DNA from 3 places in the Saccharopolyspora sp. SCSIO 74807 genome. Region 1 is predicted to be linked to each of the others. Evidence: riboswitches for the same ligand, from Rfam matches in the RefSeq annotation. Region 1 holds a riboswitch; each other region holds the start of a gene.

Region 1 (7,745 bases):
GCCGTGCCCGCACGCCAGTACCAGGCAGGCTCGGGGCCGCTGCCCGGCTGCAGCCTGGTGCGGTGGAATTCGTGCCCGTTGAGCCGGAAACCGCGCTGGCACAACGGCGAGTCCGTGGCCGCGACCGCCTCGCGGTAGCCCAGCGTCAGCGTCGGCGACATCTCCGCCCGCGCGGGCAGCACCCCGCACAGCGGATGACCGTCCAGCTCCTCGGCGAGGTAGAGCAGCCCGCCGCACTCGGCGTGGATCGGCGCCCCGGACTCGGCGAAGCGGGTGATCTCCGCGCGCAGCGCGGAGTTCGCGGACAGCTCGGCCGCGTGCTGCTCCGGAAATCCACCCGGGAGCACCAGTCCGCGAGTTCCCTCCGGCAGCCGCTCGTCGCGCAGCGGGTCGAGCACCGCGACCTCGGCGCCCGCCGCGGTCAGCAGCTCGACGTGCTCGGTGTAGGCGAAGGTGAACGCCGGACCGCCGGCGACCGCGATCACCGGCCGGGACGCCAGATCCGCGCCAGGCCGATCCGCACCGGGCCGATCCGCCGGCGCGGCGACCTCGTCCGCGGGCCGCCACGGCTCGTCCGGCAGCTCCGGCGCTTCGCGGGCCAGCCGGATCACCGCGTCCAGATCCACGCCTGCTTCCACGGCGTCGGTCATCGCGTCCACGGCCTCGGACGCGGCGCCGCCGTGCTCCGCGGCCGTGATCAGGCCCAGGTGCCGCGACGGCACGCTCAGCCCGTCCGTGCGCCCCAGCACGCCCAGCACCGGCAGCCCCACCGATTCCGCCGCGTCCCGCAGCACCTGTTCGTGCCGGTCCGAGCCCACCTGGTTGAGGATCACCCCGGCCAGCCGCACTCCCGGCTGGAAGCTGCGGAACCCGTGCAGCAGCGCGGCGAGGCTCTGGCTCTGCCCGCGGGCATCCACGACCAGCACGACCGGAGCCCGCAGCAGGTCCGCGACCTGCGCGGTGGAACCGAACGCGGGCCCGTCCGCGCCCGCGTCGAGCTTGCCGTCGAAAAGCCCCATCACGCCTTCGGCCACCGCGATGTCCGCGCCCGCGCTGCCGTGCCGGAACAACGGCGCGATCCGCTGCTGCCCGACCAGCACCGGATCCAGGTTCCGCCCCGGCAGCCCGGCCGCCACCCGGTGGTAGCCGGGGTCGATGTAGTCCGGGCCGACCTTGAACGGCGCCACCCGCAGCGACCGGCGGCGCAGCGCGCCGAGCAGGCCGGTCGCCACCGTCGTCTTGCCCTGCCCGGAACCGGGCGCGGCGATGACGACCCGCGGGCTCACCACTCGATGCCCTTCTGGCCCTTCTGCCCGGTGTCCATCGGATGCTTGATCTTGCCGGTCTCCAGCACCAGGTCGGCGGCCTCGACGAGTTCCGGCGGCGCGTTCCGGCCGGTGATCACCACGTGCTGGTGGCCGGGCCGGTCCTGCAGCGTCGAAACCACTTCGGCGACGTCGACCCAGCCCCAGTGCAGCGGATACGTGAACTCGTCCAGCACGTACATGCCGTGCCGCTGCTCGCCCAGCCGGCGCGCGATCTCGTGCCAGCCCTCCAGCGCGGCCTCGGCGTGGTCCTGTTCGGTGCCCTGCTTGCGGGCCCACGACCAGCCTTCGCCCATCTTGTGCCACTCGACCGGCCCGCCTTCACCGGTTTCGGAGTGCAGCCGCCCGAGGGCGCGGAACGCGTTCTCCTCGCCGACCTTCCACTTGGCGGACTTGACGAACTGGAAGACCCCGACCGGCCAGCCCTGGTTCCACGCGCGCAGCGCCATGCCGAACGCGCTGGTGGACTTGCCCTTCATCTCGCCGGTGTGCACGACCAGCAGCGGGCGGTTGCGGCGTTGGCGGGTGGTCAGCCCGTCGTCCGGGACGGTCGATGGTTTTCCCTGCGGCATGGCCCGAGCCTAAGCCACGGCGCGGCCGAGATCGCAGGACCAGCTCGGCGGAGTGCGCCGGAACACCGTTGCGCGCGCAACCGGCCGAGGTCGCAGAGCGGCCCGGCACACTGCAACCGGCGACGCACCCGTTGCACCGCGCCCGAACGGCCTCGGCGACGAAATCGTTTGCCCGGATTCCACCGGTACGCCGCGGGATTGCGGCCGGTGCGCGAGATTCGCCGAGGTGCGTAGAAAGCACCCCCGCGCTCAACCGACCTGGGGGTCATCGGGAGCGCGAGGGCGCCTCGTGGTCCACCCCTGGGGGTCAGGTGGACGAAGAACACCTTACCAAGTTCGCCGGGATATTCCTACACCTGCCCGCGCGTGTTGTGACCGAATCGGAATCAGGCGGCCTTTGCCACGCCGTCGCGGGCCGCGCGCACCACTCCAGCGACCGCGTCCGCGGAGAGCTCCTCGAGCCGCAGGCAGGCCCCGCCGAGCGCGGTGGCGAGCTGCCCGGCCAAGCCGAGCCGGACCATGCCCTGCTCGCAGTCGACGACCACCGAAGCCACTCCGAGCCCGGCCAGCAATCCGGCCGCACGCAACGAATCCCGCACCGCGCGCTGCGCGCCGGAGCGCCCACCGCCGGCCGCTTCACCGGCCGGAATCGTGGCCTTGCCGTCGGTGAGCAGCACCAGCAGCGGGCGCCTGCGCGGGTCCCGGGTGCGTTCGGTCTGCACCACCTTGCGGACTTTCAGCAGGCCGTCGGCCAGCGGAGTGCGGCCGCCGGTGCGCAGATCGCGCATCCGGGAGGCGGCGATCTCCACCGACGAGGTCGGCGGCAGCGCCAGTTCCGCGGCACCGGCGCGGAACGTCACCACGCCCACTTTGTCGCGCCGCTGGTAGGCGTCCCGCAGCAGGGACAGCACCGCGCCGCTGACCGCGGACATCCGCTCCCTGGCGGCCATCGAGCCGGAGGCGTCCACGGCGAACAGCACCAGGTTGCCCTCGCGGCCTTCGCGCACCGACCGGCGGACGTCTTCCTGGTGCAGCACGAGTCCCGGGCCGCTGCGCCCGCGCGCGAGCTGGTGCGGGGCGGCGGCGGTCAGCGTGGCGGGCAGGTGCACGCCATTTCCGTCCACTGTGGAGGAACGGATGGTCTGGCCGGTGCGGGAGCGCGCGCGGGAACGGCGGCCGGGCGCGCCTTCGCCGACCCCGGGGACTTCCAGCAGTCGGGCGCGGAAGGCCGGAGCGGGCGCGGCGGGCGGCTTGCCCGCGGGCGCCGGGCCGTTGCCGCCGGATTTCTCCTGCTGCTGCCCGTTCTGCTGATCAGCAGCGCTCTCCGGCGGCTGCTGGGCTTGTCCGCCACCGGGACCGTCCGGGCCGTCGTCCGGACCGCCGTCCGGAGATCCGCCGCCCGGCCCGTCGTCCGGTCCGTCCGGCGGTTCGTCGTCGCCCGAATCCCCAGCGTCGCCCGAATCCCCAGCGTCCCCGGAGTCGTCGCCCGAGTCCTCGGCGTGCTCCGCGGCATCGGACAGCGCCTGCTGCAACTGCTCCTCGTCCACACCCGGCTCGTCGAACGGATCGCGGCGCCGCCGGTGCGGCAGCGCCAGCCGGGAGCCCGCCTCGACGTCGACCTCCTCGACCGCGTCCGCACCGCGCCAAGCGGCGTGCGCGACAGCGGTGCGGGCCAGCACCAGGTCCGCGCGCATCCCGTCCACGTCGAACGCCGCGCACAGCGCGGAGATCCGGCGCAGCTCGGAATCCGGCAGCACCACCGACTCGACGCGGGCGCGGGCGGCCGCGATCCGCTCGGCCAGCTCGGCGTCCTGCTCGGCCCACTGCTGCGCGAAACCCGCCGGGTCGGCCTCGAACTCGAGCCGCCGCCGCACCACCTCGGTGCGCGTGGCTACCTCCCGCGAAGCCGAGACCTGCACGGTGAGGCCGAAGCGGTCCAGCAGCTGCGGACGCAGCTCACCTTCCTCCGGGTTCATCGTGCCGACCAGCAGGAACGAGGCGGCGTGCGTGATGGACACGCCTTCCCGCTCGACGTGCGCGCGCCCCATCGCCGCCGCGTCCAGCAGCAGGTCCACCAGGTGGTCGTGCAGCAGGTTGACCTCGTCGACGTAGAGCACTCCGCGGTGCGCGGCGGCCAGCAGACCCGGTTGGTAGGCCCGGACTCCCTCGGTCAGCGCCTTCTCCAAGTCCAGCGACCCCACCAGCCGGTCCTCGGTGGCCCCGACCGGCAGTTCCACCAGCTCGGCGGACCGCTGCTCGGCGGCCGTCGCCGCGTGCGGGCCGTCCGGGCACTCCGGGTCGGGTTGCTGCGGGGAGCAGCCGAACCGGCAGTCCGGGACCACGTCCAGCGCGGGCAGCAGCGCAGCCAGCGCACGGACCACAGTGGACTTCGCGGTGCCCTTCTCGCCGCGCACCAGCACGCCGCCGATGCGCGGGTGCACCGCGTTGAGCAGCAGCGCCAGCCGCAGGTCGTCGTGCCCGACCACGGCGGAGAACGGGAAGCGCGCCCTCGCGGGAGCAGTCATGCCAGGAGTTCCTTCCTCGGGTCTCGGACGCCCCGATGTCGGCTGTGCCGGGGCGAGGCAGTGTCCTGACTCCCGGATCCGCGCGGAACTTCCCCGGCCTTCCCAGGCGTCCCGGTGGCTCGCGAAGGGGACCCGCTCCCCGGTCACAGTGGCGCCGACCGTGCCGGACTCGCACCGGCTTCCTGACCTGCCCGGCTGGGACCAGCGAGCATCGTCGCAGATCAGCCGATGCCGAGGAACCTCGCTGCGGCAGCGATCACGCCGGGCAGCGCAACATGTCGATGTGCGCGATGCCGTCTTCGAGGTACTCCTCACCGGAGGGCTCGAAGCCGAACGGGCGGTAGAACTCCAGCACCCGGGTCTGCGCCGAGAGCACCGCGGGCGAACTGCGCACCTCGGCGAGCGCCGCGCGCATCAACTTCGCGCCGAGCCCCATCCCCCGGGCGTTCTTCGCGGTGGCCACCCGGCCGATCCGGAAACCGCCGCCGGCGTCCTCCAGCAGCCGCAGGTAGCCGAGCACGTAGCCGTCGGCCGAGTCGATCCAGAAGTGCCGGGTGCGGCTGTCCAGGTCGCGGCCGTCGAGCTCGGCGTAGGGGCATTGCTGCTCGACCACGAACACGTCCACCCGCAGGCGCAGCAGTCTGTAGAAGTCCTCGGCGTCGAGGTCGGCCGTGTAGGCGCGTTGCACAGCGGTGGCAAGCGGTTGCAGCGTCACCACTCCGGGATATCACACGCGGGTCGCGCGACCCGCATTCACCTGCGGCGAAGTAGTAAACGCCACTGTCGTCGTCACAGCTGCGGGGCCATCTCGGCGGCGACACCGGAAATCCGGGCGTAGACGCCGGGGGCGCCGGGGCGCCCGCATCCCGCGCCGTAGGAGACGACTCCCACCAGCCTGCCTTCGGCGACCAGCGGGCCACCGGAGTCGCCGGTGCACGCGTCCCGGCCGCCTTCGGGGAGTCCGGCGCAGACCATGGTCGTGCCGTCGTATTCCGGGTAGGTGTTGCGGCACTGCTCGTCGCTGTTGATCGGCACGTCGGCGGAGCGCAGTGTGTCCGAAGTGGACCCGTACTCGGTGGTGCGGCCCCAGCCGTAGACGCGGGCCGGAGTTCCGGGCCGGTAGGGCTCGACTTCCCCGGCCCCGGCCATCGGCAGCGGCGGCTGCGGCGCCGGAGCGGTCAGGGTCAGCACGGCGACGTCGTGGCCGTGGCCGACGTCCCGGAACTCGGGGTGCACCCAGACTTCGCGAACTTCCGAAACCGTCCCGGCGGAGGTGCGCAGATCTTCCCGCCCGGTCACCGCGCGCAGCTCTCCCACGGCGCGCGGCTGCGCGGTGGCGGTGTCGAAGGTGCAGTGCGCGGCGGTGACGACCTTGTCCGGGGCGACCAGCGTCCCGCCGCAGAACTGGTTGCCGTCCGGGTCGGTCAGCGCGACCGCCCAAGGCGCGGCCTCGATCCCGGTGCCCTCCCCGCCGACGACGCGTTCCTTGCCGCCGCCGGGTGTTTCGGCGGACGCGACCGGACTCATCAGCGCCACGGCAGCGGCTCCCGCGGAGCACCCCGCGAACAGCCTTCGCAGCGGGAGCCGGAACTTGCGAGCGCTGCCGTTGAACACGTCGGCCTCCATGGTCGCGGGGATCTACGGCGGCACACCGTAGCGGCCCGGTCACATAGAGGTCAGGAGGCTGAACTCACATCCAGGCGGCAAAATTTTTCGTTACTATGGTCATCGGCAGGAAAAAGAACGTCGATCAAGCTCTTCATCCACCGTTCATCCAGCCACTCATTTCGTTGATCCGGAGACCGCGACGATGCGGACTCCCGAGATCACCCACGATCCGGTGAATCTTGCCCGGCGGCCGCGCGGCCCGCCGTGCCTTCGCGCGCCCGAGTAGGAGGAGCGAACCCGCCATGCTGGACTTCACGACGCTGCCTGCGTTCCTGCTCGCCAGTGCAGTAGTAGTGCTCACGCCCGGTGTGGACGCGTTCCTGCTGCTGCGGACCTCGCTGCGGCAGGGCACCGGAGCCGGGCTGCGGGCGCTGGCCGGCATCCACAGCGGCAGCATCGCGCAGGTCGCGCTGGTGATCTGCGGACTCGGCGCGCTGATCACGAGCAACCCGGCGGTGCTGTCCACGCTGAAATGGGCGGGCGCGGCGTACCTCGTTTACCTGGCGGCGACGATCGTGCGCGGGCTGTGGCTGACGCGGAAGCGAAGCGGCGAAGAACTCGGCGGCGGCGCCCCGGTGCGGCGGCCGTACCTGCAGGGGCTGCTGAGCAACATCACGAACCCCAAGATGCTGCTGTTCAGCCTCGCGTTCCTGCCGCAGTTCGTGGGCGGCGCCACCGCGCCGACGCTGCAACTGATCATGCTCGGCGCGGTGTTCCTGGTGGTGGCCGCGATCTGGGAGATCACCGTCGTGCTGGCCGCCGCGCGCATCGCCGACCGGCTGCGGCATCCGCGGGTGGCGCGCTCGCTGGACATGGTCAGCGCAGCCGCGTTCCTGACCATCTCGGTCGGCCTCGTCGCGAGCTGAGCCGCTTCCGGCCGATTTCTCAGGCACCGCCCCGGAACATGCGAAGGCCGGGGCGCCCGGCGCGCGCCCCGGCCCTGCTCCGGCTGAACCCGGATCAGCTCAACTGCGCCTGCACCTCGTCGTAGTAGCTGGCCACGCGGGTGTAAACCCCCGGTTGGCCGGGCCGGGCGCAACCGTTGCCCCAGGACACGATCCCGATCAGCCGGTCGTCGACGACCAGCGGCCCGCCCGAGTCGCCCTGGCAGCTGTCCACGCCACCCGCGGGCAGCCCGGCGCAGACCATCGCCTCCGGGTCGTACTGCCCGTTGTAGGCGTCGGAGCACTGCTGGTCGGTGGTGATCGGCGGGGTCGCCTGGCGCAGCGTGCGGGACGGGGTGCCGCCTTCGCTCGTGCTGCCCCAGCCGAGCACCGTGGCCTCCTGGCCCGGCTCGTAGAGCCCGGAATCCTGCGGCCGCGCCAGCTGCAGCGGAGTCTGCGGCAGGTCCCGTTCCAGGGTCAGCACCGCGACGTCCGAACCGCTGGTGGCCTGCTGGTAATCCGGGTGCACCCAGGTGCCGCGGACGTCGACTTCCTCGCCGTCGCTGCTGAGCTTGTCGTCGCGACCGGCCACGACGGTCATCTCGGGCGGCCCGCCGGTGACGCAGTGCGCGGCGGTGACGACCTTGTCCGGCGCGGCCAGCGTGCCCCCGCAGAACTGGTTGCCCGAGGCGTCGGTGAGGTAGACGACCCACGGGAAGTCATCGGTGCTGGCGGGTTCGCCGCCGACGACCTTGCTGGTGGGCGGCGGTT
Region 2 (7,745 bases), 2.8 Mb from region 1:
CTCCAAGTCCTTGACCTCGTCCCGGACCGCGAGCCCCACCTGCCGGGCGGTCTTGGCCAGCGGCTGGTCGTCGCGCACGAACGACCACGCGAGGATGGTGACCGGGCCGGTCAGCATGCCCTTCACCGGCTTCTCGGTGAGCTGCTGGGCGTACTTCGCCCAGTCCACCGTGATCGGCGCGGGCCGGGACACGTCGCCGAACAGGATCGGCGGGCGCACGCAGCGGGAGCCGTAGGACTGCACCCAGCCGTTCTGCGTGCTGACGAATCCCTCCATGTGCTCGGAGAAGTACTGCACCATGTCGTTGCGCTCGGGCTCGCCGTGCACCAGCACGTCCAGGCCCAGTTCCTCCTGCAGCCGGATGACCCGCTCGATCTCGTCGCGCATCCGCTGCTTGTAGGTGGCCTGGTCGATGTTGCCCTTCTGCAGCGCGGCACGGGCCTTGCGGACGTCGGTGGTCTGCGGGAACGAGCCGATCGTGGTGGTCGGCAGCGGTGGCAGCCGCAGCGATTTCTGTTGCGCCGCACGGCGGTTCTCGTAGGCGCCGCGGCGCGCGTGCTCGGGTTTGAGCGAGTCCAGCCGTGCCTGCACCCGGTTGTTGCGCACGCGGTCGGCGTTGGCCCGGTCGGCGATCACCTGGCGCGCGGCGATCAGCTGCTCGCCGACCGCGTCGCGGCCCTCGTGCAGTGCCCGGCCGAGCACCACGACCTCGTCGACCTTCTGCGCCGCGAACGCCAGCCACGACTTGACCTGCGGGTCGATGCCGGTCTCCGCCTCGACGTCGTAGGGCGAGTGCAGCAGCGAGCAGGACGTGCTGACCGCGACCGAACCGGCCACGCCGAGCAGCGTCGCCGCCGTGGTCAGCGCCTTGTCCAGGTCGGTGCGCCAGATGTTGCGGCCGTCGACCAGGCCGGCGACCAGCGTCTTGTCCCGCAGCCCCTGGACAGCGGGCAGTTTGTCCACAGTGGAGGAACCGGCGATCAGGTCGACGCCCAGCGCCTCCACCTCGGCGGCGGCGAGCACGCCCAGCGCGTCGCCGAGATCGCCGAAGTAGGAGGACACGAAGATCTTCGGCCGCTCCCGCAGCTCGCCGAGCTTGCGGTAGGCGGCGCGCAACGCGTCCAGCTCGGCCTGCGAGCGATCCGCGACGAACGCGGGCTCGTCCAGCTGCACCCACTCCACACCGGCGCGGTGCAGCTCACCGAGCAGCTCGGTGTACGCGGTGAGCAGGTCGTCGAGCCGGTCCAGCGGGCGGAACGATTCCGGCGCGCCCTCCTCCGGCTTCGACAGCAGCAGGAACGTCAGCGGTCCGACCAGCACCGGACGGGTCTGCACGCCGAGTTCAGCCGCCTCGTTGTACTGGTCGACGGGAGTCTGGTCGGACAGCGCGAACGCCGTGTCCGGGCCGATCTCCGGCACCAGGTAGTGGTAGTTGGTGTCGAACCACTTCGTCATCTCCAGCGGCGGTGTCGATTCCACGCCGCGTGCCAACGCGAAGTAGGTGTCCAGCGGGCTCAGGCCCAGCTCCCGGAAGCGGCGCGGGACCGCGCCGAACGTGACGGCGGTGTCGAGCACCTGGTCGTAGTACGAGAACGTGTTGCCGGGCACCGAATCCAGCCCGGCGTCGCGCAGCGATCGCCAGGTGTCGGTGCGCAGGGTGCGTGCGACTTCGCGCAGTTCCGGCTCGGAGATCCGGGACTTCCAGTAGTTCTCCAGCGCACGCTTGAGTTCCCGGTTCGGGCCGATCCGGGGGTAGCCGAGTACGGTGGAGCCGATCTTGCTGGCCAACGCTCTCTCCTCGCGAGCTCGACGGCAGGTTCGCCGAGGTCGCGCCGGGACCGGCACACGCCACCGCGTGCGGTTCCTCCACCGGTCCTCCCACGGGACCTCGGGCTCGCGTGCGCATCGCGGCGCACGCACCGGCGGCAGGTCTTCGGACTCGCGGGCGTTCCTCCGGCGGGTGCCGGGTCTTCCTACTGACCGTCGGCTTCCCGAGCGCGTGCTCAGTGCTGTGACCGGCCGGAACCGGTGACGGCGTTCGTTCCCACTCACCGCTGCGGGGCAGTCCCGGATTCGCACCGGGTTCCCTCTTGCCTCGCCCGCCGCGTGCCTGCTCGGGCCGGTGCGGGCGAACCACCAGCACGTCGGAGGTTACCCAGTTCTGCTCGGAAGACAAGGCCCGCGAACTCCGACATCGCGTCCACTGCATGGGAAAGCGCGATAGGTGACCTGGGATTTCGACCGATCTCGCGCAATTCGCGGGAGAAACCGGATCGGAGACGCGGATCACGTCCGAACGGCTGCGAAGCGGGGTCGCCGACCGTGCGGTGAGCGGGCGCGGCGGGGTCGAAGATCGCGGATCTGTCGATCGGCTTGCCGTTCTATACCGGCTCTGCAACGCCGCCCGCGTCGGTCCCACGGTCGGCGGAGCTGCCCGTTACCCTGCTCCGTGCAGCTCAGCAATGTGGTGAACAGGCCCTCGTAGCTCAGTCGGACAGAGCAAAGGACTTCTAATCCTTAGGTCGCAGGTTCGAGTCCTGCCGGGGGCGCTTTTCCCTGGTCGAGAGTTCGAACCACAGCATCTCAAGATCAATTGAGCGTACCTTAACCCACGTTCCGCGGAGGTGCCGAACGCCTCTCGGGCCGACTTCGTGGCGCGTACTCTCCGCAACTCCGCCGCGTCCGTACGTGTACAAATTGATCACTTTCGGTGTCGAACCTGATCACGTTTCGTGCTGATTGATCGTGGCTGCCGACGCTTGATCCGGCCGGTCCTGCTCAGTTGCGCGGTTCGCGTGCGTCGGCACCCGAAAACCGCAGGTCAGGACATGTCCGTTAGGCTCGGCGCGTGGCTTCTGAGACGGTTCCGGCCGGACGGCGCAGATCGAGTGCGGTGGGAGTGCTGGTCGGCACGGCGGGACTCCTGGCCGCGGTGGTGGCGATCGCGCTGACCGCGTTGTCCGCGAGCGACGCCTACGCCGCCTACGGCCTGCCGGACCCCGGCGCGGTCACCAGGTTCGGGCTGCCTGTGGCGCGGGTGCTGGCCGAATCCGGCGCGGTGGTGTGCATCGGTTCGCTGCTGCTGGCCTCGTTCGGCATCCCGGCGCGGCGATCCGGGCCGTTGACGGCCGACGGCTACGCGGCGGTGCGGGCAGCAGGCTGGGCGGCCGCGCTGTGGTGCGTCGGCGCTGTGTTGCTGGTGCCGTTCACCGCCGCGGACGCCACCGGACGTCCGGTGAGCGAGGTGCTCGACAGCACCGTGCTGTTCGGCCTCGTGGACGCGTTGGAAGAGGCCAAGTCATGGCTGATCACCGCGGTGATCGCGCTCGTGCTCGCCGTCGCCTGCCGGATCGTGCTGTCGTGGGGCTGGACGGTCGCGCTTTTCGCGCTGTCGCTGGCCGGGATGCTGCCGCTGATCGCCACCGGGCACTCCGCCAGCGGCGGTGCGCACGACATCGCCACGAACAGCCTGCTGTTCCACCTGTACTCCGCGACGATCTGGGTCGGCGGGCTGATCGCCGTGCTCGCGCACCTGGCGCGCAAGGGCGCGCACGCGGGACTGGTGGCGCGGCGGTTCTCCAAGATCGCGCTGGTGTGCTGGATCGTCATGGCGGTCTCCGGCGTGCTCAACTCCTACGTGCGGGTGCCGCCGGAGCAGTTGTTCACGACCACCTACGGGGCGTTGGTCGTGGTCAAGGTGCTGTGCCTGGCGCTGCTCGGTGTCATCGCGTACTTCCAGCGGGAACGCGCGGTCAAGCGGATCGAGGAAGGTGCCGGGCGCAACGCGCTGCTGCGGCTGGGCGCGGTCGAGGTCCTCGCGATGTTCGCGACCATCGGTGTCGCCGTCGCGCTCGGACGTACGCCGCCGCCCGCGGAGCTCGGCCCGCTGCCCTCGCGGGTGGAGCTGCTGGTCGGGTACCCGATCGAACCGCCGACCGTGCTGCGGCTGCTGTTCGACTTCCGCTTCGACCTGGTCTTCGGGACGTTCTCGATCGCGTTGGCCGCGCTGTACGTGTGGGGCGTGGTCAAGCTGCGGCGGCGCGGCGACCGGTGGCCGGTGGGGCGCACCGCGGCGTGGCTGCTCGGGTGCGCGTCGATCCTGATCGCCACCTCGGCGGGCATCGGCCGGTACGCACCCGCCATGTTCAGCGTCCACATGGGACAGCACATGGTGCTGTCGATGCTCTCGCCGGTGCTGCTGGTGCTGGCCGGGCCGACGTCGTTGGCGCTGCGGGTGCTCAAGCCGGCCTCGAAGGACCAGCCGCCGGGGCCGCGGGAGTGGTTGCTGGCCTTCCTGCATTCGCCGCTCACGCGGCTGCTGACCAACCCGCTGGTGGCGTTGGCGCTGTTCGTGGGGTCGTTCTGGGCGCTGTACTTCTCCGGGTTGTTCGACGCGGCGCTGTACGAGCATTGGGCGCACCTGGCGATGAACGCGCACTTCCTGCTGGTGGGCTACGTCTTCTACTGGCCGGTGATCGGCATCGATCCGGCGCCGCGGCAGCTGCCGCCGCTGGTGAAGGTCGGGCTGGTGTTCGCTTCGATGCCGTTCCACGCGTTCTTCGGCATCACGCTGATGATGTCCAAGACGGTGATCGGCTCGGACTTCTACCGCGGGCTGGCGCTGCCTTGGGTGCCGGACCTGCTGGCGGATCAGAACCTCGGCGGGGGCCTCGCGTGGGCGTCCGGAGAAGTGCCGTTGGTCGTGGTGATGCTGGCGCTGCTGATCCAGTGGTCGCGCGCGGACGATCGGGCCGCACGGCGGATCGACCGCAAGGCCGATGCGGACGGGGACGCGGACCTCAAGGCGTACAACGAAATGCTGCGCCGCCTGTCGGAGGGCGACACGTCCGGCAGCCGCTGAGTTGTCCACAACAGCCGCGTCCGTCCACAGATCGTGAAATCGAGGTGGCGGCGCGTGATCGGCGCACCGCAAGCTGGATTCAGGCCGAGATCCGGCCCGGCGCTTTCGTCCGAGGGGCGGGCGCCGCACGGGACAGCGAGGCGGTAGTGATGTTCGAAACCGGTGTGGCGGTCGTGGGAACGGTGCTGACCGAGCCGCGGACCCGCGAGGTGTCCGGCAGCAAGGTCGTCAGCTTCCGGGTGGGCAGCAGTGCCCGGCGCTTCGACAAGACCACCGAGCAGTGGGTGGACGGTGATCGGCTGGTCGCCACCGTGAACTGCTGGCGGCGGGTGGCGGACGGAGTGGACGGCGTGGTCGCGAAGAGCGCGCCGGTGGTCGTCTCCGGCCGGTTGCGCACGCGGGAGTACGAGCTGCACGGGCAATGGCGAACCTCGGTCGAGATCGAGGCGAACGCGGTGGGGCTGGATCTGGCGCGCAGCAACCGTTTTCCGGAGCCGGAGGCGGCGCCCGCGGCGGTCGGCGGCACCGGCGGTTCGCGCGGATTCGACGCGGGAAAGGTCACCGCGGCCCGTCCCGGCTGATCTTGCAGCCGGTTGACCAGCGGTGATGATGTTGCCAGGGGTGTTCGTGAGCAGTCGGTGCACCGCTGTCGGGGCGGCAACCGACGGCGGTGCACGAGACGACACGGGCCGCATCTACGATTTGGGGTATGGCCGAGTTCGTTTACACCATGAAGAAGGTGCGGAAGGCGCACGGGGACAAGGTCATCCTCGAGGAAGCGACCCTCCAGTTCTACCCCGGTGCGAAGATCGGCGTCGTCGGTCCCAACGGCGCCGGCAAGTCGACCGTGCTCAAGATCATGGCTGGACTCGAGCAGCCGGACAACGGTGAGGCGTTCCTCTCGCCCGGTTTCACGGTCGGCATCATGCAGCAGGAGCCGCCGCTGAACGAGGAGAAGACCGTCCTCGGCAACGTCGAGGAAGGCGTCGGCGAGATCATCCAGAAGCTGCACCGCTTCAACACGATCGCCGAGCAGCTCGCCACCGACTACACCGACGAGCTGATGGAGGAGATGGGCCGGCTCCAGGAAGAGCTGGACCACGCCGACGCCTGGGAGATCGACTCCCACCTCGAGCAGGCGATGGACGCGCTGCGCTGCCCGCCGCCGGACGCCCCGGTCACCCAGCTCTCCGGTGGTGAGCGCCGCCGGGTCGCGTTGTGCAAGCTGCTGCTGAGCAAGCCGGACCTGTTGCTGCTGGACGAGCCCACCAACCACCTCGACGCCGAGAGCGTGCTGTGGCTGGAGCAGTTCCTGCAGAACTACGAGGGCGCCGTGCTGGCCGTGACGCACGACAGGTACTTCCTGGACAACGTGGCCGGCTGGATCCTGGAGCTGGACCGCGGCCGGACTTACCCGTACGAGGGCAACTACTCCACTTACCTGGAGAAGAAGCAGGAGCGGCTGGCCGTGCAGGGCAAGCGCGACCAGAAGCTGCAGAAGCGCCTCAAGGACGAGCTGGAGTGGGTCCGCTCCAACACCAAGGCGCGCCAGAGCAAGTCGCGTTCCCGGCTGGAGCGCTACGAAGAGATGGCCGCCGAGGCGGAGAAGACCCGCAAGCTCGACTTCGAGGAGATCCAGATCCCGCCGGGGCCGCGGCTGGGCAACCTGGTCGTGGAGACCGAGCACCTCAAGAAGGGCTTCGGCGACAACCTGCTGATCGACGATCTGTCGTTCAACCTGCCGCCCAACGGCATCGTCGGGGTCATCGGCCCCAACGGCGTCGGCAAGACGACCCTGTTCAAGACCATCGTCGGGCTCGAGGAGCCGGACGCGGGCAAGGTCCGGGTCGGCGACACCGTCAAGTTGTCCTACGTCGACCAGAACCGGGCCAGCATCGATCCGCAGAAGAACGTGTGGGAGGTGGTTTCCGAAGGTCTCGACCACATCCAGGTCGGGCAGGTCGAGATGCCCTCCCGCGCGTACGTGAGCGCGTTCGGCTTCAAAGGCGCCGACCAGCAGAAGCCCGCGGGGGTGCTCTCCGGCGGTGAGCGCAACCGGCTGAACCTCGCGTTGACCCTCAAAGAGGGCGGCAACCTGATCCTGCTGGACGAGCCGACCAACGACCTCGACGTCGAAACGCTCGGCTCGTTGGAGAACGCGCTGGAGAACTTCCCGGGCTGCGCCGTGGTGATCTCGCACGACAGGTGGTTCCTGGACCGGGTCGCCACGCACATCCTCGCGTGGGAAGGCGACGACGAGAACCCGGCCAAGTGGTTCTGGTTCGAGGGCAACTTCGAGGGCTACGAGAAGAACAAGATCGACAGACTGGGCCAGGAAGCTGCTCGCCCGCACCGTGTCACCCACCGGAAGTTGACCCGGGGCTGAACGGGGAGGCGTGTTGGCCAGCGTGCACGAGGCTCAGCCGAGCGGTGTGGCGCACGAGCTGTACGAACCCGCCTGGCAGATGCGGTGGCGGGTACCCGAGCTTGCTCTGATGCTCGGTGATCAGGCCGTCGCGCAGGCCAGACGCCTCGGTGACCGTTCGTTGCGGCTACGTGCCGAGGCGGTGGCGCTGTTCGCGTCGAACCGCCTCGGGCACGGCGTGGAGGTGACCGGTCGCGCGATCGCGGCCGTCCGCGACGCCGAGGCGGCCGACGACCACGAGCTCGCCACGGAGCTGCGGATCGAGCTCGCGTGCTGCGCGCGCAGCGCGGGCGGGCACGAGGTCGCGCTGCGGATCCTGCAACCGGTCGTCGAACGCGAACGGATCGAGCCGACGCTGCGCGCGCACGCCTTGATCGAACTCGCCGCGGCGCTGCCCGGCAAGCAGCAGGACGGCGAGCGCGCGGACGCGCTCGACGAAGCCGAACGCCTCTACTCCGC
Region 3 (7,745 bases), 340 kb from region 1:
GGTGGCGAAGAAGCCGAGGTTGCGCTTGAGCATCAGCCGCTCGTCGTCGGTGAGACCGTCGCGGGAGCGCCACAGCGCGATGTCGGCGTGCATGGACACCTCGGTCGGCATCCAGTGGTTGTTGCAGCCGGCGAGGTATTTCTCCCACGCCCAGCCGTATTTCATCGGTAGCAGCTGGTTGACGTCGGCGCGCGCGTTGATCATCGACTTGTCGTCGGCGTCGACGCGGCCTGCGGCGCGGTCGATCTCGCCGAGGCCGGTGGTGTCGGTTCGCAGGGAGGTCATGCTCACTCCAGGAGTTCAGCTCGGTGAGGGGTGCGGATGCCTTACTGGCACGCCTCGCATTCCGGGTCTTCGACTGAGCACTGTGGACTTTCGGCGGCTGCGGGGGAGACGGCGTTGAGCCGGCCGTCGGTGCCTCGCAAGGTGCTCTTCTCCACGTGCGTGGCGCTGGCCGACCGCAGGTAGTAGGTGGTCTTCAGTCCCGCTCGCCACGCGCTGCGGTAGAGCTCGTCGAGCTTGCGGCCGCTGGGTTCGGCCAAGTAGAGGTTCAGCGATTGCGCCTGGTCGAGCCACTTCTGCCTGCGCGCGGCGGCCGAGACCAGCCAGCGCGGCTCGATCTCGAAGGCGGTGGCGTAGAGCGCCCGCAATTCGGCGGGGACGCGTTCGACGGGGCTGAGGTCGCCGTCGAAGTACTTCAGGTCGCGCACCATCTGCTCGTCCCACAACCCGGCCGTCTTCAGGTCTCGCACCAAGTCCTCGTTGAGCACCGTGAAGTCGCCGGACATGTTGGACTTGACGTACAGGTTGCGGTAGAGCGGTTCGATGGATTGGCCCACGCCGCAGATGTTCGAGATCGTCGCCGTCGGCGCGATGGCCATCACGTTGGAGTTGCGCATCCCGCCGGTGCGGACGCGTTCCCGCAACGCGTCCCAGTCCATCGTGGACGAATGGTCGAAATCGGCGTCACCGCGAGATTCCGCGAGCAGCCGCAGGGAGTCGATCGGCAGCACGCCCTGGCTCCAGAGGGAACCGTCGAAGGACTCGTAGCGACCGCGCTCGACGGCGAGCTCGTTCGAGGCGGCGATGGCGTGGAAGCTGATCTCCTCCATGCTGCGGTCGGCGAACTCCACCGCCCGCTGCGAAGCCATCGGGATGCGTTGGGCGAACAGGGCGTCCGAGAAGCCCATCAGCCCCAGCCCTACCGGGCGGTGCCGCAGGTTCGAGTTGCGCGCCTCCGGGATCGTGTAGAAGTTCACGTCGATCACGTTGTCCAGCATCCGCACCGCCGTGCGCGTGGTGCCGCGCAGCCGCTCGTGGTCGATGCCGTCCGGGGTGACGTGGCGGGCCAGGTTGATCGAGCCGAGGTTGCACACCGCGACCTCGTCCGAGCTGGTGTTGAGCGTGATCTCGGTGCACAGGTTGGAGGAGTGCACGACGCCGGCGTGCCGCTGCGGGGAGCGCAGGTTGCACGGGTCCTTGAAGGTGATCCACGGGTGCCCGGTCTCGAACAGCATCGTCAGCATCCGCCGCCACAGGTCCACGGCTCCGACCTGCCGGAAGACCTTCAGCTCGCCGCGCTCGGCGGCGGCCTCGTAGTGGCGGTAGCGCTGCGCGAACTCCGCGCCGTAGAGGTCGTGCAGGTCCGGGACCTCGTCCGGGGAGAACAACGTCCAGGTGCCGTCGGCGTGCACGCGGCGCATGAACTCGTCCGGCACCCAGTTGGCGGTGTTCATGTCGTGCGTGCGGCGGCGGTCGTCGCCGGTGTTCTTGCGCAGGTCGAGGAATTCCTCGATGTCGATGTGCCAGGTCTCCAGGTAGGCGCAGACGGCGCCCTTGCGCTTGCCGCCCTGGTTGACCGCTACCGCCGTGTCGTTGGCGATCTTCAGGAACGGCACGACGCCCTGCGAGCTGCCGTTGGTCCCCCTGATGTGCGCGCCGGTTCCGCGCACCGGGGTCCAGTCGTTGCCCAGCCCGCCCGCGTACTTCGACAGCAGCGCGTTGTTGCTCACGGAGTGGAAGATCCCCGGCAGGTCATCGTCCACAGTGGTCAGGAAGCAGGAGGACAGCTGCGGGCGGGTGGTTCCCGCGTTGAACAGCGTCGGCGTGGAGCACATGAAGTCGAACGACGACAGCAGGTCGTAGAACTCGATGGCGCGCGCCTCGCGATCGTCTTCCTGCAGCGCCAGACCCATCGCGACGCGCATGAAGAACGCCTGCGGCAGCTCGAAGCGGACGCCGCCGTCGTGCAGCAGGTAACGGTCGTAAAGCGTGCGCAGGCCCAGGAAACCGAACGTGGTGTCCCGGTCGGCGTCCAGCGCCGCGCCGAGCCGGTCCAGGTCGAAGCGCGCCAGCTCGGGGTCCAGCTGCCCCAGCTCGACACCGCGGCCGACGTACGCGGCGAAGTAGGACGGGTAGTGCTCGCGCATCTGGACCTGGTCGGCCTGCCGGGGCGCGCCGTGCAGCGCGCTGAGCGCCTCGCGGCGCAGCTCGTCCAGCAGCAGGCGTGCGGTGACCAGGGAATAGTTCGGTTCGCTCTCGACCAGAGTGCGGGCGGACATGGTGAGCGACTCGGCCAGTTCGGCCGCGCGCATCCCGTCGTAGAGCGTGCGGCGGACCTCGCGCAGCACTCGTGCGGAGTCCACATCGGACAATCCCGTGCAGGCTTGCTCCACGACGGTGCTGACCCGGGACCAGTCCAGCCGGTGCCGGGTGCCGTCCGGGCCGGTCACTTCGAGGTCGGGCGGCGCGGCGGCGGTCCGTTCCGGGGCCTGCGCGGGTGCTGCCGCCTGCGCGGATGCTGCGTGCTGTGTGGATGCTGGGGCGATGGGTGATCGGGTCACTGGCTGTCTCCTCGCAAGCTCGGACACCAGCCCGGGGCCGTCGACGAGCGCGCGGGGACAGCGGCGCGCAGCACCGCACGTCCGCGCGACCCGCCCGCGAGGTCCCGGACAGCGCGCACCCCTCGTGCGCGCACCGATGGCAGGTCTTCGGACTCACGAGCAGCCGGCGTCGTCGCGCCGGACCTACTGGCCGTCGCTTCCCGGACGCCTCGGGCGTCCAGTGCTGCACCACCCGGGGAGGTGGTGACGGCGGTCGTTCCCGTTCACCGCTGCGGGGCAGTCCCGGATTCGCACCGGGTTCCCTGTTGTCCCACCGGGCACCCCGGTGACCATCAGCGCGGCCACACTACATGTTGGGCCGAGTCCTCTCCCGCACCCCAAGACTCCGCGTGTCGCCGCCCGCCGCCGATGACCGGCCGCCCGCCCCGGCGGTCACCGCACCCTGCTCCTGGCGGTGCCCGCACCCTGCCGGACACGCCAGGCCATCCGCCGCACATCTCCGAGTGAACGGACCGCTCGACCAATCTAGCCGGACCAACAGGTCGTTCACCCGGATCGAAGCTGCTCGGAATGGGGATGTGCGGGCGTGTCGGGCGCGCGGCAACTGCCGGGTTCGCGAGGAGTGAACGGACCGCTCGACCAATCTAGTGGGACGAACAGGCCGTTCACTCCGAAAAGAGAGGGTGGATTCGGGGGAGGGGTGGCGGCAGAATGTCCGGTGGATCACTGGTGGGTGGGAGGACAATCGGATGCGCGCATGTCGCGTGCGCAGCGCCGCCGTCGCGGTCGCCGCGTGCTTGGTCACCTTCGGAACGGCGCTGCCCGCGCAGGCAGCGCCCGCCGACACCGAGGTGCGGTTGATCACGTTCAACGACCTGCACGGCAACCTCGCGGCGCCGTCCGGATCATCCGGCGAGGTCGAGCTGGCGGACGGGACGAGCGTCCCGGCGGGCGGTGCCGCCTACCTCGCCGCGCACATCGACCGGCTGCGCGCGGAGGTGCCGAACTCGCTGGTGCTCTCGGCCGGGGACAGCGTGGGCGCATCGCCGGTGGAATCCGCGCTGTTCCACGACGAACCGACCGTCGAATTCCTCAACTCGCAGGACGTGCGCGCCCAAGTCGTCGGCAACCACGAATTCGACGAGGGCTACCCCGAGCTGCAGCGGATGCAGCGCGGCGGGTGCCACCCCGAGGACGGCTGCGCGTTCCGGGATTCCTTCGACGGTGCCGATTTCCCGACCCTGGGTGCGAATGTGTCCTTTGCGGACGGTAGGCCCGCGCTGCTGCCGTTCAGCGTGCAGCGCTCCGGCGGTGTGCCCATCGGGATCATCGGCGTGACGCTGCACGACCTGCCGCAGTCGGTGAGCCCGGACGCGGTGGCGGGCCTGGAGTTCGGCGACGAGGTCGCCGCCATCGACCGCACCGCCGAAGCGCTCGACCGACTCGGGGTCAAAGCGCAGGTCGTGCTGATGCACCAGGGCGACGAAGCCGCAGGCGGCGGGCCGGATTCCTGTGCGGTGGCCCCGGAAGGACCGGCCACTCGCGTCGCGGCGGCCGCCTCGCCGAAGGTCGACGCGCTGTTCACCGCGCACAGCCACCAGCAGTACAACTGCACCGTCGACGACCCGGCCGGCGATCCGCGCCCGGTCGTGCAAGGCGCTTCCTACGGGCGTCTGCTGTCCACGATGGACCTGAGCATCAACCACCGAACCGGCGACGTCGTGCGGGACAAGACCAAGGCGCGCAACGAAATCGTCAGCCGCGACATCGCACCCGACCCGGAAACCGCCGCGCTGGTCGACGAAGCCAAGACCAAAGCCGCCCCGATCGCGAACCGCGAAGTGGGCACCGCCACCGGCGACTTGAGCCGCGATCCCGCGCCGTCCGGGGAAACCACGCTCGGCGACCTCATCGCCGACGCCCAGATGGAAGCCACCAAGGGGACCGGCGCGCAGGTGGCGCTGACCAACCCCGGCGGAATCCGCGCCGACCTGCCGCACCGGTCGTCGGCGAACGGCGAAGGTGACGGCGTGATCACCTACGGCGAAGCGTTCGCCGTGCAGCCGTTCGGCAACACCATGCAGACCATGACGCTCACCGGCGCGCAGTTGAAGAACGTGCTGGAGCAGCAGTGGCAGGGCGACGGCGCGACGATGCTGCAGATTTCGTCCACTTTGCACTACGCCTACTCGGAATCCGCGCCCGCCGGGTCCAAGGTGTCCGATCTGGCCATCGCGGGCGAACCCGTTGATCCGGGCGCGACCTACCGCGTCGCGGTGAACAACTTCCTGGCGGGCGGCGGCGACGGCTTCAGCGGCTTCACCGAGGGCACCGACGTGACCGGTGGCCCGGTCGATCTGGACGCGCTGCTGGGATACCTCGGCGCGCACCCGGGCATCGTGCCGCCGCCTGCGGACCGGATCACCGCCACCGGGTGAGCCGGTGGACGCGCTGCAGGAAACCGTCGCCGGTGCGCGCGCCGCACTCGCGCAGCGCGCCCGCGGCGGGGCGGCGCTGGGCACCGCGCCGGGCGGGCGGGACCGGGCGAAAGGCTACTTCCGGGCGATGCTGGATTGCGTCGTGTGGCTGCTGACCGAGCGAGCAGGAACCGCGCGACCGGTCAGCTACGCGTTGGCACGCCGGGTGATCGCCGGCGAAATCACGCCGGAGGAGGCGCTAGCCCTGCACGCCGGCGAGCCGGTCGATGCGGGTGAGTAGCTCCGCGGCGTCATCGCGGGCCGCGTGCTGCCGGTCCGCCAGCTGCGCCGACCACGCGCGCAACCCGGCAAGCCGGCCGCGCAGGCGCGCGCTGCGCACCCGGGAGGCCAGCAGCACCGCGCGGCGGCCGTGCCGGAAACCGGCGGCGTGGTCGCCGAGCGCGAACTTGGCCTCCCCGAGGCTCGCCAGCTCGAACACGGTGGAACGCACCTCGCCCGGAGCGCGGGCGGCCACCGCGCGCGAGAGGTTCCCCGCGGCGCCTTCGTGATCACCCATCGCCAGCTGCACCGACCCGGTCATGCCCAGCAGGTCGGCTTCGCGGAACCACCGCAGCAGCGGGTAGTCGTCGTCGATCGACGCGGCCGCGTGCTGGCTGCGGCCCTGCTCCAGTGCGCGCTGCACGGTGTTCTTGCGCTGCCCGAACGCGGCCGCCCACGCGCAGTTGAGCTGCAGCACCGAACTCACCAGCGGTGACGAGTCGGTGCGCAGCGAACCGAGCTGGAACAGCTTCAACGCCGACTCGGCATCGCCGAAGTGCAGCTCGGTGCGCCCGGCGGCGTAGAGGGCGCGGGAGATCGCCAGCGGATCCGTGCCTTCCCGGCCGAACGACAGCGCGCGCCCGTAGTGCCCGTGCGCGGCTTGCAACAACCCGTTCTCCGCCGCGATCCAGCCCGCGGTGGCGTGCAGGTTGCACAGCATGGCCATCAGGTCCGCGCGTACCTGCTCGGACATGCACGCCTCGCGCATCGCCTCGGCCTGCCGGGCCGACGCGGCGATCGTGCCGTACTGGCCGACGCCGCCGTAGCGCTGATCCAGCGTGCGCAGCTCGGTGATCATCCGCTGCATCGCGGCGAGGTCCGAAGCGCCCACCCTGGTCGGCGCAGCGCTGTGCGCGGTGAGGTCGCGCACGCCCGGCGGGCCGGCGTCGGTTTGCCCACCGACCACCACGGAGCCCGCGTAGGACAGGAAACTCCGTCGTTTCACCTGCTCCTCCTCTTCTTCCGCGTCGGGTGCCTGCTCGTCACCTCCGGCGTAGGCGAGGCCCATCCAGCCGCGCGGCACGCCGAGTCCCTCGGCGATGCGGGACAACAGGTCGTAGCTGCGCACCGCGCGGCCGCTGAGCACTTCGCTGACTTCGCTCTGGGCTTGCCCGGTCAGCGCCGCGATGCGGATCTGCGGCACGCCGTGCGTGCGCAGCGCGCGGTAGACCGAGCCGATGTCGTGGGCCGCCAAGGCGTCGCGGACCTGCGGGCAACGCCAGAATTCCGGCGGGATCTCCTCTCCGGGCACCGGGCGATGCTATACGGAAAGTGATCGGACGTGTGCGGACCGTGAAAAGATCACCGGAAAGGATTCAGCAAGAATCTCGGAATATACCGGGGAAATTCATGCCTTCCCGGTGCCGCGGTCCGGTCGTCGTTGTGCCGCGCTGTGTACCGCCGGTAACCTCCCGCCGCACCGAGATCAGGAGCAGTGCGATGTACGCCGAGCAACGGCACCGGAACATCCCGGGACCAGCCCGTGCGGACCGGGCCGGGCCTGCCGAATTGTTCGGCCGGGACGACGAGCTGGAGCTGCTGACCGGGATCGCGGAGCAAGCCGGGAGCGGTTCCGGCCGGGCGGTTCTGCTGCGCGGGCCCGCGGGCATCGGCAAGACCGGGCTGCTGCACGCCGCGCTCGGACGGCTGGCGCCGGTCGCCGCGCGCACGTTGCGCGCCCGCTGCCCGGATGCGGGGTCGGGAGCTTACGGCGCGGTGCGCGATTTGTTCCAGCCGTTGGGATTCGGCACCGCGGCCGAAGACTCCGCCGATGCATCCCGGGCCGATGCATCCCGGGCCGATGCATCCCGGGCTGATGCACCCGGCGCCGACGCACTTCGGACTGATGCATCGCGGCCCGAAGCACTGCAGACCGATGCACCCCGGCTCGAGGCAACGCAGCCCGATGCGCCCCGGCCGGATGCGTTGCGGGGCAGCGCCCGGCTCGCGCTGCCCGCGCTGCAGCCGGACGGCCTCGCCCCCGCGCCGAGCAGCACCTACGCCGTGCTGCACGGGCTGCACTGGCTCGTCGCAGGACTCACCGCCGACGGGTTGCTGGTGCTGGCCGTGGACGACGTGCAGTGGTGCGACGAGAATTCGTTGCGGTGGCTGGCTTTCCTGCTGCGGCGCGCGGAGGACCTGCCGC

What was found. Region 1 has a riboswitch for cobalamin ahead of V1457_RS01080 (magnesium chelatase subunit D family protein). Riboswitches for the same ligand answer to the same signal wherever they lie in the genome.
Region 2: it holds a riboswitch for cobalamin, as region 1 does, so the genes downstream of both, metE (5-methyltetrahydropteroyltriglutamate--homocysteine S-methyltransferase) here and V1457_RS01080 (magnesium chelatase subunit D family protein) in region 1, are expected to answer to the same signal.
Region 3: it holds a riboswitch for cobalamin, as region 1 does, so the genes downstream of both, V1457_RS30085 (ribonucleoside-diphosphate reductase subunit alpha) here and V1457_RS01080 (magnesium chelatase subunit D family protein) in region 1, are expected to answer to the same signal.

Annotation. Positions count from the first base shown of each region.
Region 1 covers NZ_CP146100.1:234,209-241,953, forward strand. Annotated here, with positions in the region: gene V1457_RS01070 (cobyrinate a,c-diamide synthase) at 1-1,286, opposite strand, end outside; gene cobO (cob(I)yrinic acid a,c-diamide adenosyltransferase) at 1,283-1,897, opposite strand; gene V1457_RS01080 (magnesium chelatase subunit D family protein) at 2,284-4,422, opposite strand; cobalamin riboswitch at 4,481-4,608, opposite strand; gene V1457_RS01085 (GNAT family N-acetyltransferase) at 4,679-5,137, opposite strand; gene V1457_RS01090 (serine protease) at 5,212-6,036, opposite strand; gene V1457_RS01095 (LysE family translocator) at 6,333-6,956, shown strand; gene V1457_RS01100 (serine protease) at 7,051-7,745, opposite strand, start outside.
Region 2 covers NZ_CP146100.1:2,990,805-2,998,549, forward strand. Annotated here, with positions in the region: gene metE (5-methyltetrahydropteroyltriglutamate--homocysteine S-methyltransferase) at 1-1,788, opposite strand, end outside; cobalamin riboswitch at 1,928-2,092, opposite strand; tRNA gene V1457_RS13835 (tRNA-Arg) at 2,476-2,549, shown strand; gene V1457_RS13840 (cytochrome c oxidase assembly protein) at 2,849-4,861, shown strand; gene V1457_RS13845 (single-stranded DNA-binding protein) at 5,011-5,442, shown strand; gene ettA (energy-dependent translational throttle protein EttA) at 5,571-7,247, shown strand; gene V1457_RS13855 (hypothetical protein) at 7,261-7,745, shown strand, end outside.
Region 3 covers NZ_CP146100.1:6,579,624-6,587,368, reverse strand. Annotated here, with positions in the region: gene V1457_RS30090 (ribonucleotide-diphosphate reductase subunit beta) at 1-285, opposite strand, end outside; gene V1457_RS30085 (ribonucleoside-diphosphate reductase subunit alpha) at 327-2,843, opposite strand; cobalamin riboswitch at 2,964-3,192, opposite strand; gene V1457_RS30080 (bifunctional UDP-sugar hydrolase/5'-nucleotidase) at 3,593-5,281, shown strand; gene V1457_RS30075 (hypothetical protein) at 5,286-5,561, shown strand; gene V1457_RS30070 (hypothetical protein) at 5,520-6,851, opposite strand; gene V1457_RS30065 (AAA family ATPase) at 7,040-7,745, shown strand, end outside.